One region of the Bacillus sp. S10(2024) genome, then DNA from elsewhere that is predicted to be linked to it. Evidence: riboswitches for the same ligand, from Rfam matches in the RefSeq annotation. Region 1 holds a riboswitch; each other region holds the start of a gene.
The links. A riboswitch is a leader RNA that binds a small molecule or an ion and turns the genes downstream of it on or off. The one in region 1 is predicted to bind S-adenosylmethionine.

Region 1 (4,279 bases):
GATCAATAATAAGGGAATGTCCTGCAAAAACATTATTAGAATCACTCCCAGCACGATTGCAAGCCACAACATAACATTGATTTTCAATCGCCCTTGCTTGAAGCAATACTCGCCAATGCGCTAAACGAACAAGCGGCCACTCCGCTACAACAAATAACACGGTTGCCCCATGCGCAGTATGAACGCGCACCCACTCTGGAAAACGAATATCATAGCAAATTGTTCCTGCACATGGTATACCCTCCAATAGAAAATGCCCCGTTTCATTTCCAGCAATCAAATATTTATGCTCATCCATCAGCTGAAACAAGTGCACTTTACTATATTCAGCCACAATGTTTCCGGTTCGATCACTAATATACATCGTATTTGTAACACCATTCTCTGTCTGCTTTGCGATCGAACCCCCAACAATATTTATACCATTTTGCTTACTCCACTTCGCTAATAACCATTTCGTATAATTGCCATCTTGATCAGCAATATCAGGAAGACGCTCTAAATCATAACCTGTTGCCCATAACTCTGGTAATACAATAACATCTGGATTTTCCTTCATCGCTTCGTTTATTTTTGTTTCAGCATGTTCTATATTTTTTGCAACATCACCAAAACTGATATTCATTTGTACACAAGCAATTTTCATTACGCTCTTCCTTCTTCCTTTTTATTTTTTTCTTTACAAAAAGTTGGAAAGATTATATCATTTGTCACTATAATTGCAACAACTTTCAAAAGAGGTGGAAAGTATGAAACATTTTCAATCTTCTGAGATATTAACATCATTACCAACACAATTTTTTGCTTCTCTTGTCGCCAAAGTAAATAGAGTAATGCAGGCTGGTCATGATGTTATTAACTTAGGGCAAGGAAATCCAGATCAACCAACACCAGCACACATCGTATCAGCATTACAACGTGCAGCAGAACACCCGATTCATCATAAATATCCTCCATTTCGAGGACATGAAAGTTTAAAAGAGGCTGTCGCTACATTTTATGAGCGTGAATACGGTGTACAATTAAACCCGAAAACAGAAATAGCTATTCTATTTGGCGGGAAAGCTGGCTTAGTTGAATTACCACTTTGTTTTACGAATCCAAATGATACAATCCTTGTTCCTGATCCAGGTTATCCAGACTATTTATCAGGGATATCCTTAGCAAAGGCAAAGATTGCTACAATGCCACTACTAGCAGAAAATAAATTTTTACCTGATTATACAAAGATTAATATACAAACTGCCGATGCAGCAAAATTAATGTTTTTAAACTATCCAAACAATCCAACCGGAGCCGTTGCAACAACAAAATTCTTTGAGGAAACTGTATCGTTTGCAAACAAACATGACATTTTAGTCTGCCATGATTTCGCGTATGGCGCCATCGGTTTTGATACTAAAAAGCCGATGAGTTTCTTACAAATCGATGGGGCAAAAAATATTGGTATTGAAATTTATACGTTATCAAAAACATATAATATGGCAGGATGGCGCATCGCGTTTGCCGTTGGGAATGAAAGTGTTATTGAAACGATTAACTTATTACAAGATCATATGTATGTTAGTATTTTTGGTGCTGTACAAGAAGCTGCTCGCGAAGCATTATTAAGCCCGCAAACTTGTGTCGATGAACTCGTAGAGCGCTATGAATCTCGAAAAAATGCTTTTATTACTGCTTGTCGTTCTATCGGCTGGAATGTCACTTCACCGAAAGGTTCTTTCTTTGCCTGGCTCCCCATTCCAGATGGGTATACGTCAGAGGAATTTGCTGATGTACTATTAAAACAAGCGCACGTTGCTGTCGCCCCAGGCATCGGCTTCGGAAAACACGGGGAAGGTTATATTCGCGTCGGTTTATTACATTCAGAGGAACGCCTTCAAGAAGCAGTTCATAGAATTGCTAAATTAAAAATTTTCAAAAAATCATTGACAACGTAAAAATTCTCTGTCAAAATTCAGTTATTAAAATTTTTAAACATTTCCAAATACTTCTTATCAAGAGCTGGTGGAGGGACGAGCCCGATGAAACCCGGCAACCGATCTACTTTATGTAGGCACGGTGCTAATTCTCGCAGCGTTACGCTGACAGATAAGGAGCTGGTTGTAAAAAAACCTCTCCTTAGCTGAGAGGTTTTTTTTATTCAACTAGGAGGTTATGAAAATGAGCGGAATAACAGCAACTTACTTCATTCACGATGATTCTCATAATTTAATCAAAAAAGCAGAGCAAATTGCTCTCGGTTTAACAGTTGGTTCGTGGACACACTTACCCCATTTGCTACAAGAACAATTAAAACAATATAAAGGTTCAGTCGTTAGCGTAGAAAAATTAGAAGATGATGAAAAAACAAACATATATCTTGATAAAAAAGTAACACGTGGACTGATTAAAATTCACTATCCAGCTGCTAACTTCACAACCGACTTACCAGCCATTTTTACAACTGTTTTCGGGAAATTATCCTTGGACGGAGAAATTAAATTAATTGATTTAACATTTTCTGATGAAATCAAAAGGAGCTTCCCTGGTCCTAAATTTGGCATCGATGAAATACGAAACAATTTAAATGTTCACAATCGACCTCTTCTCATGAGTATTTTCAAAGGAATGATCGGCCGGAATATCGGTTATTTAAAAACACAGCTTCGCGATCAAGCAAGCGGCGGTGTTGACATTGTAAAAGATGATGAAATTTTATTTGATAATCCGTTAACACCACTGTCAGAACGGATTCACGCCGGAAAAGAAGTATTACAATCTGTTTATGAAACATATGGTCATAAAACGTTATATGCTGTTAATCTTTCAGGACGGACTTATGATTTAAAAGAAAAGGCAAAACAAGCCGTTGCTGCTGGAGCTGATCTATTACTTTTCAACGTATTTGCATATGGACTTGATGTGTTGCAAGCTTTAGCGGAAGACAATGATATTTCTATCCCAATTATGGCACATCCAGCAGTAAGCGGAACTTACATAGCATCTAGATTATACGGATTTTCTCCATCTTTATTACTTGGCAAGCTTCTTCGCTATGCTGGTGCAGATCTCTCATTGTTTCCATCACCATATGGAAATGTCGCTTTACAACAAGAAGAAGCACTTTATTTAGCTAAAGCACTTACAGATGAAAACGAACCCTTTAAGCGTAGCTTTCCTGTTCCATCTGCTGGCATTCATCCAGGACTTGTTCCACTTCTCATTCGTGACTTCGGTGAGCAATGTGTCATTAATGCTGGCGGCGGTATTCACGGCCACCCATCCGGCGCACAGGGGGGCGGAAAAGCATTTCGAGCTGCTATCGATGCAGCATTAACAAACACGCCGCTTCATAAGAGTGATGACTCTTATTTACAAGCTGCCTTGCGCCTATGGGGCAATCCAGCTAAAGAGGTAAAAGCATGAGCATTCAAATTTTTTGTGATTTCGATGGCACAGTTACAAATAACGATAATATTGTTTCCATTATGCAACAATTTGCTCCACCAGAGGCCGAAACTATTAAACAACAAATTTTATCGCAAGAACTTTCTATTCAAGAAGGTGTAGGAAAACTTTTTTCTCTATTACCTTCAAGTTTACAGGCTAAAATTACAACTTTTATAAAAGAAACCGCATGCATTCGTACTGGCTTTACAGAATTTGTACATTATTTACAAAAAAATAATATCTCACTTTATATCATATCAGGGGGAATGGACTTTTTTGTTTATCCTCTTCTCGAAGGACTTGTTGATTTTGACAACATTTACTGTAATACAACTGATTTTTCCAATGACACAATTCAAGTAAATTGGCCGCATTCGTGCGATGAACATTGTGAAAATAAATGTGGTCTCTGTAAATCAACGCTTATTCGTAATTTAAGCTCACAAGGCGATTTTAAAATTGTAATTGGTGATTCTATTACAGATTTTCAAGCAGCAAAACTTGCTGACAAAGTATTTGCTCGTGACTTTTTGATTACTAAATGTATAGAACACCATATTCCTTATATACCATTTGAAACATTTCATAATATACAAAACGAAGTAGAAAAATTGTTAGGGGTGATAAAGTGAGACAGCTCTTTCGTCAGTGGCAAGAACTGAGTGAACTGAAAAAAGAATTAACTGACCGAAATTGGTTTCCAGCAACAAGCGGTAACATTTCAATAAAAGTGAGTGATAATCCTCTTACCTTTCTCGTTACAGCAAGTGGAAGAGATAAAACAAAAACAACACCGGATGACTTTTTGTTAGTTGATCAACACGGCAATCCTGTTTTAGAAACTAAT
Region 2 (4,279 bases), 1.8 Mb from region 1:
ATTGTAGTTTATGGATCAATGATTTTCTTTGTTGTTGTTGTATTAGGTCTTACGGCAAAGTTATTTGGAATTAATATTTTCCAATTCTTTAAGATTTTAAAAGACGAGCTTATTTTAGCATATTCTACAGCAAGCTCAGAGACGGTTCTACCAAAGATTATGGAAAAGATGGAGCGTTTCGGATGCCCGAAAGCAATCACATCTTTCGTTATTCCAACTGGTTATTCATTTAACTTAGATGGTTCAACGTTATATCAAGCAATTGCAGCGATTTTCTTAGCGCAAATGTATGGTATTGATTTATCGATTACACAACAGGTTACATTACTTCTTGTCTTAATGGTTACTTCAAAAGGGATTGCTGGTGTACCGGGCGTATCATTCGTTGTATTATTAGCAACGCTTCATACAGTAGGTATTCCATCTGAAGGTTTAGCGTTTATCGCTGGTATTGACCGTATTTTAGATATGGCACGTACTGCAGTAAACGTAGTAGGTAACTCATTAGCTGCAGTTGTTATGTCTAAATGGGAAGGACAGTATGACGCAGAAAAAGGACAAGCTTATTTGAAAGAGATTTCAGAGAAGCAAGTAGCTTAAATGATAGAAGGGCCTTCACGGTGCACGTGAAGGTCTTTTTTCTATATACATACGAATTAAGGAGCGTTCAAGTCCGTTTCTGCCACGTGTAATAATTAAAGTAAAGAGAGAATGCAAGTGCAGATCATGTTTTGTTTTACGTAGCAGCGACTTATATGAAAAAAATTTAAATGAATTTCTATATGGAATAAGGAGTAATGAGGATGAAACGTAAATATGGAGATGGCTCATCATGGAAACGGCTAATTGATAAAACGTATGCGGTAAAAGATGTACAGGACGGTATGTTAGGTATATTACTTATAAAGCAAGTGAGAGAGCCTAGTTATAAACAGTATAATAATCGGAAGATTTGTATTGCGCAAAATGGTTATACTTGGATCCAATATTTCATAAATGGAAAAAATTTTGCCATTACAGCGATGCTGAATGAGAAAAAAGAGCTTGTTCAATATTATATTGATGTTGCAAAAGAGTATAAAATGGATGAAAGAGGACTGCCTTATTTCGATGATTTATATTTAGATGTTGTCATGTTAGCAAATGAGAAAATGTATTTATTAGATGAAGATGAGTTAGAAAAAGCATATATGGACGGAGACATTTCAAAAGAGGAGTATAATTTAGCTTGGAATACAGCAAAGTGGATTATGAAAAAAATTGAAGAAAAAGAATTTTTATGGTTTTCGATTTTAGAAACAGAAATTCAAAAAATAAAAGATTGTTGCTGATATTTGTTACTTTATTTTCTGTTTCTATAATATCAAAAAAATACCAACTATTTTGATAGAAATAATATTTGACATTTTCTCCTGCAACGATTAAAGTAGAAAAAGATTGATTTACACAAAAATATAATATGAAACCTTCTTATCAAGAGAGGCGGAGGGACTGGCCCTAAGATGCCTCGGCAGCGGACTCATAATAGAGTGCTGTGCCAAATCCAGCAAGCGGTATGCTTGATAGATGAGAAGAGTGTTTCTTATATGATATATAAGACCTCTTCTCTTCAGAAGAGGTCTTTTTCGCTCTTGTGAAGGATAGGTTTAGAAATAGGAGAGGGTATAACTTTGGAACAAACAAAAGGAAATGCATTGGCATTATTACCACTTGGCATATTTTTAGCATTATTTATTGGTTCTGGTGTAATTACAGGGGATTTTTATAAATTACCAATTTTGGTTGCTATTTTAATTGCAGTTGCGGCTGCATTAGTAATGAACAGGAAAGAAAACTTTACTACAAAGGTTGAACGCTTTGCTAAAGGGGCTGGAAATCCAGATATCATGATTATGGTATTGATCTTTGTGTTAGCAGGTGCATTTTCTGAAACTGCAAAAGGTATGGGCGCTGTTGAAGCAACGGTAAACTTAGCTCTTTCTATTTTGCCACCAGGTTTCTTAATTGCTGGACTGTTTATTATTGGTGCATTTATTTCATTAGCAATGGGAACATCAATGGGCACGATTGCAGCATTAGGGCCAATTGCAGTAGGGATTAGTGGACACACGGATATTTCTATGGCGCTTGCTATGGCAACAGTTGTTGGTGGTGCAATGTTTGGCGACAATTTATCTTTTATTTCAGATACGACAATTGCAGCTGTACGTACACAAGGAACGGAAATGAAAGATAAATTTAAAACAAATTTCTTAATTGTATTACCAGCTGCTATTGTTACGAGTGTACTGTTAGTCGTTCTTACGTTAGGCACTCATACAAATATGACAGCACATGCGTTTAATTGGGTGAAAATTTTACCGTATGCAGGGGTGTTAATTACAGCGCTGCTTGGATGTAACGTACTAGTTGTATTATCAGGAGGAACAGTGTTAGCTGGTATTATTGGCATGGTAGATGGAAGCTACACATTAGCAAGTTTCTTTAAAAGTGTCACAGTAGGAATTAATGGTATGATGGAAATGGTATTATTAGCGATTTTAATCGGTGGAATGGTTGGAATTATTCAATATAACGGCGGCATTCATTATTTAATGAATGTGCTAACACGTAATATTCGTTCAAAAAAAGGTGCAGAATTCGGAATTGCTGGTCTTGTAAGTATGACAAATATGTGCACAGCAAATAATACAATTTCTATTATTTTTACAGGTCCACTAGCAAAGAATGTTGCAGATCAATATAATATTGATCCGAAAAAATCGGCGAGCTTGTTAGATTTATTCTCTTGTAGTGTGCAAGGATTAATCCCATACGGTGCACAAATGTTAACGGCGGCAGGATTTGCTTCACTTTCACCAATTGAATTATTACCATACTCATTTTATCCAATGTTAGTTGCTGTCTGCGGTATTATCTCAATTGTCATTAATTTTCCGCGTCTTTCGCCTGAGAAAAAGGAATATCAAAAAATAGCATAATAATCAGAAGAGGATGTCTTATAGTAGGCATCCTCTTTTGGTTTAGATATAACGACTGATTTCATCTTACTTTAAAAATAGGTCTGATAATAAATAGGACTTAAGTCTGAGAGAAAAACGGTTCTTAAGCTCGTTATAGAAAAATGAAAAGATAGGTAAGATAAGAGTATCAAAACGAAGGGAGGCAAGCACAAGATGAAACAATTTTTAGCGTTTATGGCAGCCGGTATTTTGGCTTTAATTGCTCTTGGAAGTCTTGCTGGTATTGTAGGATTAGCGATTGGAGCAGGGATTGTGTATTGGAGCTATAAATCATTTGTGCGAGCACAATCATTTTTTGGAAAACTAGCTTGGGGTATTGTCGGTTTAATCGGCTTGTCAATTGCCCTGTCCCATTCCCCAGCATTAATCGGTATTGTGGCATTAGTCGTTCTATATTATGGATACCGTGAATGGAAAAAAGAGAAACATGTAGTAGATGCTGCTTCAGATAGCTCGGAGCCGTATAACAATTTTGAAGATGAGTGGAACAAATTAATGAAAAATAACTAATATGAAATAAAAAATAATAGAGTAGAAGAGAGGAAGATTAAAAATGAAACAATCATTATTCGGACGTGTACGAGATGCAGTACTTGCAGATTTTCATAATGTATTAGACGAGAAAGAAAGAAAAAATCCAATTGCGATGTTAAATCAATATTTACGTAATAGTGAGCGCGAGGTAACAAAAATTGAAAAATTAATTGAGCGTCACAAAACATTAAAATCTAATTTTGCTCATGAGCTTGAAGGGGCGCGTTATTTCGTAAACAAGAGATCCAAACAAGCTGTAATTGCAAGGGAAGCAGGAGAAATGCAACTACATGAACGTGCATTAGAAGAAGTAGCATACTACGAAGGGCAAGTTGCTCGCTTAGAAAAAATGTATGAAGGGGTTGTAGAACAAATAGATGAGCTAGAACGTCGTCTATCTGAAATGAAAAATAAATTAAAAGAAATGAATGCAAAACGTATGGAATTAATGGCACGTGAAAATATGGCACATGCAAACCGCCGTATGAATACGGCTCTTCATAAGATGGATGAAAATAATCCATTTTTACGCTTCGAAGAAATTGAAAATCACATTCGTGATTTAGAGCTTCGCATAAATGAAGGTTATGAACGTGACACATTTGATATGAAAATTGCAAAGCTTGAACGCGAAATGAAAGGAAAAAAAGAAGTATCTTTAGACAAATAGGTAATAAAATAATTGTAGTATATTATAAAATGAGCTTATGATATAGTGATAG
Region 3 (4,279 bases), 3.3 Mb from region 1:
AGGTAAAAAGGCAAGCCATTCATGTAATGAAAAAGACCCTTTCCCAAAATCAACAATAAAAGATCCTCGATTATCAAACTTACTAAGTAATAAATAAACAGAAAAACCAGCAAAAGTAGTAGCGAGATATACAATAGTCTTTTTTCCTTTGGAAATTTCGTCAATTGGTTTATTCTCATTTTCACTTGGAGCTAAATAACCGAATAATGGTGCATTAAAAATAACACTTAAAGTAGCGCCAATTCCAATTTCAGTTAGTCCCTTCATTCCTTTTAAAGTAAAATGAAAACGATCGCCAACCCACGTACAAAGTCCACCGATAATTCCAACAAGTGCTGCTTCCGGTCCTAAACTTGCACCAAATATTAAAACAATAATAGCTGTTAACGTAGATTGAAGCACAAAACGGTACTCAATCCTACCTGTTTTCTTATATTCACCCATTACCTCTGGCATTAAACGCGGGCATGTACCGAAGTACTTTTGTGACAGTCCGACAAGAACACCGCCAAGCACTGTTACACAAATTGTGTAATAAGGTGGTAATGAAAATTCCTTAGGTAAATATCCCCAAATAAAATGAATTCCAGCATTTGTGGTAACTAAAAATAACCAGACTGTAGCACCAACTATAGCACCTAGAAACATACCGTACATGATAAGTAAAGAATGCATGCCTCTCCTAATTTCCATTTTTTATGCCTCCTTTATGTTATATTCTGTTATGAAAAAATTCGGGATTTTGATACGAAAATAATTATACTTATAAATGTTATAACAGTTCTTTTTCCATTTTTATAAAGAACTTATTGAAGAGAATTGATACAAAAGATAGAGAATTACCTATAGTGTTTAATATTAAAGGGTTTATATGAATTTTATTTGAAATTCATATGAAAAATGTGTAGGGGGCACAGTGATATACCAATCAACTTAAGTTTTGAAAGTATCCCTATAAAGAAAAAAGATCACTTTATAATAAGTGATGTAGAAACATTTATATAAGGTATAACATTGTTGCAAATAGTATTTTCAGGGTTACCATAATGAATAAAATATAACTCTTTCATTTTACATAGTAAGTAAGGTTTTTAAAATGTATTTTTTATCTTAAAATAGAACATTTCCTGTATTTTTTCAAATTTAAAGCCCTATTTCATTCTATTCATATAATAAATTCATGTATATATGTTATTTGTGTCTCTGGAAAGTGGTAGGTGGTAAAATCTCATTTCACGGTTTAGAGAGAAGTAAAAAAATAAGCGGGGCAGGTTTTCTATCAGTGAGGGATGAAGCATCCCCCACTGATGGAAGTTTTACTTTAATTATTGACGAATAATTCCTTGAAAAGATCCTTCCAACACTTTTTTACCGTTTTGATTAAAGCATTCTGCCTTTGAAACGGCAATTACTCGATCTGCTTGTTCTTCGTGATGAGTAAGTGTGACTTCACATCGAACGGTATCTCCGGTAAAGACTGGACGTAAGAAAGTAAATTCCGCATCTCTTGCGATAAAATTTAAATCGCCGCCAATTTTCGTAGGTAATGTTGCAACTAGTAATCCTTGTACCATTACGCGTCCATGTTCATCTGGAACGACATGGTGTTCACCGGCATCACCAGAAATTTTACTAAATAGCTCTACATCTTCTCTCGTAAATGATTTTTCAAAAGTTAACATTTCCCCGACTTTCATGTATGTATCGCCTCCTATTGGTTTGTGAATGATTTGTCATTCATACCTTGAATTTTACAGAATATTCTTTACTCGGTAAAGTCTGGTGGTGGAAATGATGGGGGAATTAATGGAATATTTTAAGAACATTCAGAAAAAAAGTTGACATAAGGAAATAATTTCTATAAAATCATCGGTAATTGCATATGTCTTATCAAGAATAGGTGGAGGGAACGGGCCCTATGAAACCTTGGCAACAGCCGTAAATCGGAATTGTGCTAAATCCTGCAGGTATTTCCTGAAAGATAAGAAAGGCTACATGGCGAGCGTTTATCTAAACTGCTTCTTTCTTATTAAGGAAAGGAGCAGTTTTTTATTTTTTATAAAAGAAAGGAGATTGAGAAATGGAAGAATCATGGGGAAAAGGAACGATTTGTGTGCAAGGTGGCTATACGCCAAAAAATGGTGAGCCGCGTGTTTTGCCGCTTTATCAAAGCACGACGTACAAATATGATACTTCTGATGATTTAGCGGCCCTCTTTAATTTGGAAGCGGAAGGATATATTTATACGCGTATTGGAAATCCGACGCTTGCGGCCTTTGAGCAAAAGCTCACAGAGTTAGAAGGCGGCGTTGGTGCGGTTGCAACGGCATCAGGGCAAGCTGCAATTATGCTAGCAATATTAAATATTTGTGGCAGTGGTGATCACTTGCTCTGCTCATCAACAGTATACGGCGGTACATTTAATTTATTTGCAGTTAGTCTTAAAAAGCTTGGGATTGAGGTCACGTTCTTTAATCCAAACTTATCTGCTGATGAAATTGTTGCTCTCGCAAATGAGAAAACAAAGCTTGTATATGCGGAATCGCTTGGGAATCCAGCGATGAATGTACTGAATTTTAAAGAGTTTTCTGATGCGGCAAAAGAGCTTGGAGTACCGTTTATTGTGGATAATACATTAGCGACACCGTATTTATGTCATGCATTTGAACATGGTGCAAACATTGTTGTTCATTCTACAACGAAATATATCGATGGTCATGCAAGCTCACTAGGCGGCATTGTTATTGATGGAGGGAATTTCGATTGGAGTAAATTCCCTGAATTTGTTGAATCAGATCCAAGCTATCATGGTGTGAGTTATGTGAACAAGTTTGGGCAAGCGGCATATATTGTGAAAGCTCGTGTACAGTTATTAAGAGACTATGGAAATTGTATGAGCCCATTCAATGCGTACATGAGCAATATTGGCTTAGAGACATTGCATCTTCGCATGGAGCGTCATAGCCAAAATGCACTAGCCGTTGCACAGTGGTTATCGCAGCATGAATGCGTTGAGTGGGTCAATTATCCTGGACTTCAAAGTAATGAAAATTATGCATTGGCGCAAAAATATTTACCGAAAGGTGCGAGCGGTGTTTTAACATTTGGAATAAAGGGCGGCCTTGAACCTGCTAAACAGTTTATTGGAAATGTGAAGCTTGCCACATTGGTGACGCATGTTGCAGATGCAAGAACTTGTGTCATTCATCCTGCAAGCACAACGCATCGTCAGCTTACAGAAGAGCAGCAATGTTTGGCAGGTGTAACACCTGATTTAATTCGGTTATCAGTTGGTATTGAAGATGCGGCGGATATTATTGCTGATTTAGGGGCAGCACTTTCTGGAGGAAAACAGTATGCCGATCATCATTGCTAAAGATTTACCAGCTCGTAAAGTATTGCAAAATGAAAATATTTTTGTGATGACGAAAGAACGAGCAGAAACGCAAGATATTCGTGCTTTGAAGATTGCTATTTTAAACTTAATGCCAACAAAACAAGAAACAGAAACGCAGTTGCTTCGTTTAATTGGGAATACACCGCTTCAACTCGATATCCACTTACTTCATATGGAGTCCCATACAGCAAAAAATGTAACGCAGGAGCATTTAACAAGCTTTTATAAAACATTTCGTGATATTGAAGGAGAAAAATTTGACGGACTTATCATTACTGGTGCTCCGGTTGAAACACTTCCTTTCGAAGAAGTAGATTATTGGGATGAATTGAAACAAATTATGGAGTATTCGAATGCACATGTCACATCAACGCTTCATATTTGCTGGGGGGCGCAGGCAGGATTGTATTATCACTACAACGTTCCGAAATATCCGCTAGAACAAAAGATGTTTGGGGTATTTGAACATGAAGTGCAGCAGGAGCATGTGAAACTATTACGCGGTTTTGATGAAAGCTTTTTTGCACCGCATTCTCGTCATACAGAAGTACGGGCATCTGATATTCAACGCGTACAGGAGCTTGATGTGTTAGCGACATCTGAAGAAGCCGGTGTTCATCTCGTTATAAATAAAGATGGAAAGCATATTTTTGTTCTTGGTCATAGTGAATACAGCTGTGAGACATTAAAGCAAGAATATGAGCGCGATCAGCAAAGAGGATTGGATATTGCTATTCCCAAAAATTATTTTAAGCATGACAATCCTTTGGAAAATCCAGTAGTAAGGTGGCGTAGTCATGGAAATTTACTATTCTCAAATTGGTTGAATTACTATGTGTATCAGGAAACTCCTTATATTTTGTAAAGGAAGTTGAGCATAAC

Region 2: linked by a shared signal. The riboswitch ahead of AB1280_RS10690 (Na+/H+ antiporter NhaC family protein) and the one ahead of mtnW (2,3-diketo-5-methylthiopentyl-1-phosphate enolase) in region 1 are both predicted to bind S-adenosylmethionine.
Region 3: linked by a shared signal. The riboswitch ahead of AB1280_RS18425 (bifunctional O-acetylhomoserine aminocarboxypropyltransferase/cysteine synthase) and the one ahead of mtnW (2,3-diketo-5-methylthiopentyl-1-phosphate enolase) in region 1 are both predicted to bind S-adenosylmethionine.

Annotation. Positions count from the first base shown of each region.
Region 1 is NZ_JBFLUR010000002.1:297,354-301,632, reverse strand. It holds gene AB1280_RS01700 (carbon-nitrogen family hydrolase) at 1-646, opposite strand, end outside; gene AB1280_RS01695 (pyridoxal phosphate-dependent aminotransferase) at 750-1,940, shown strand; SAM riboswitch class I at 1,992-2,098, shown strand; gene mtnW (2,3-diketo-5-methylthiopentyl-1-phosphate enolase) at 2,164-3,408, shown strand; gene AB1280_RS01685 (2-hydroxy-3-keto-5-methylthiopentenyl-1-phosphate phosphatase) at 3,405-4,064, shown strand; gene AB1280_RS01680 (methylthioribulose 1-phosphate dehydratase) at 4,061-4,279, shown strand, end outside.
Region 2 is NZ_JBFLUR010000002.1:2,077,519-2,081,797, reverse strand. It holds gene gltP (glutamate/aspartate:proton symporter GltP) at 1-600, shown strand, start outside; gene AB1280_RS10695 (DUF402 domain-containing protein) at 804-1,331, shown strand; SAM riboswitch class I at 1,468-1,573, shown strand; gene AB1280_RS10690 (Na+/H+ antiporter NhaC family protein) at 1,671-2,981, shown strand; gene AB1280_RS10685 (flagellar basal body rod protein) at 3,177-3,533, shown strand; gene AB1280_RS10680 (PspA/IM30 family protein) at 3,577-4,227, shown strand.
Region 3 is NZ_JBFLUR010000002.1:3,611,923-3,616,201, forward strand. It holds gene AB1280_RS18415 (chloride channel protein) at 1-693, opposite strand, end outside; gene AB1280_RS18420 (enoyl-CoA hydratase) at 1,326-1,697, opposite strand; SAM riboswitch class I at 1,885-1,988, shown strand; gene AB1280_RS18425 (bifunctional O-acetylhomoserine aminocarboxypropyltransferase/cysteine synthase) at 2,081-3,376, shown strand; gene metA (homoserine O-acetyltransferase MetA) at 3,357-4,262, shown strand.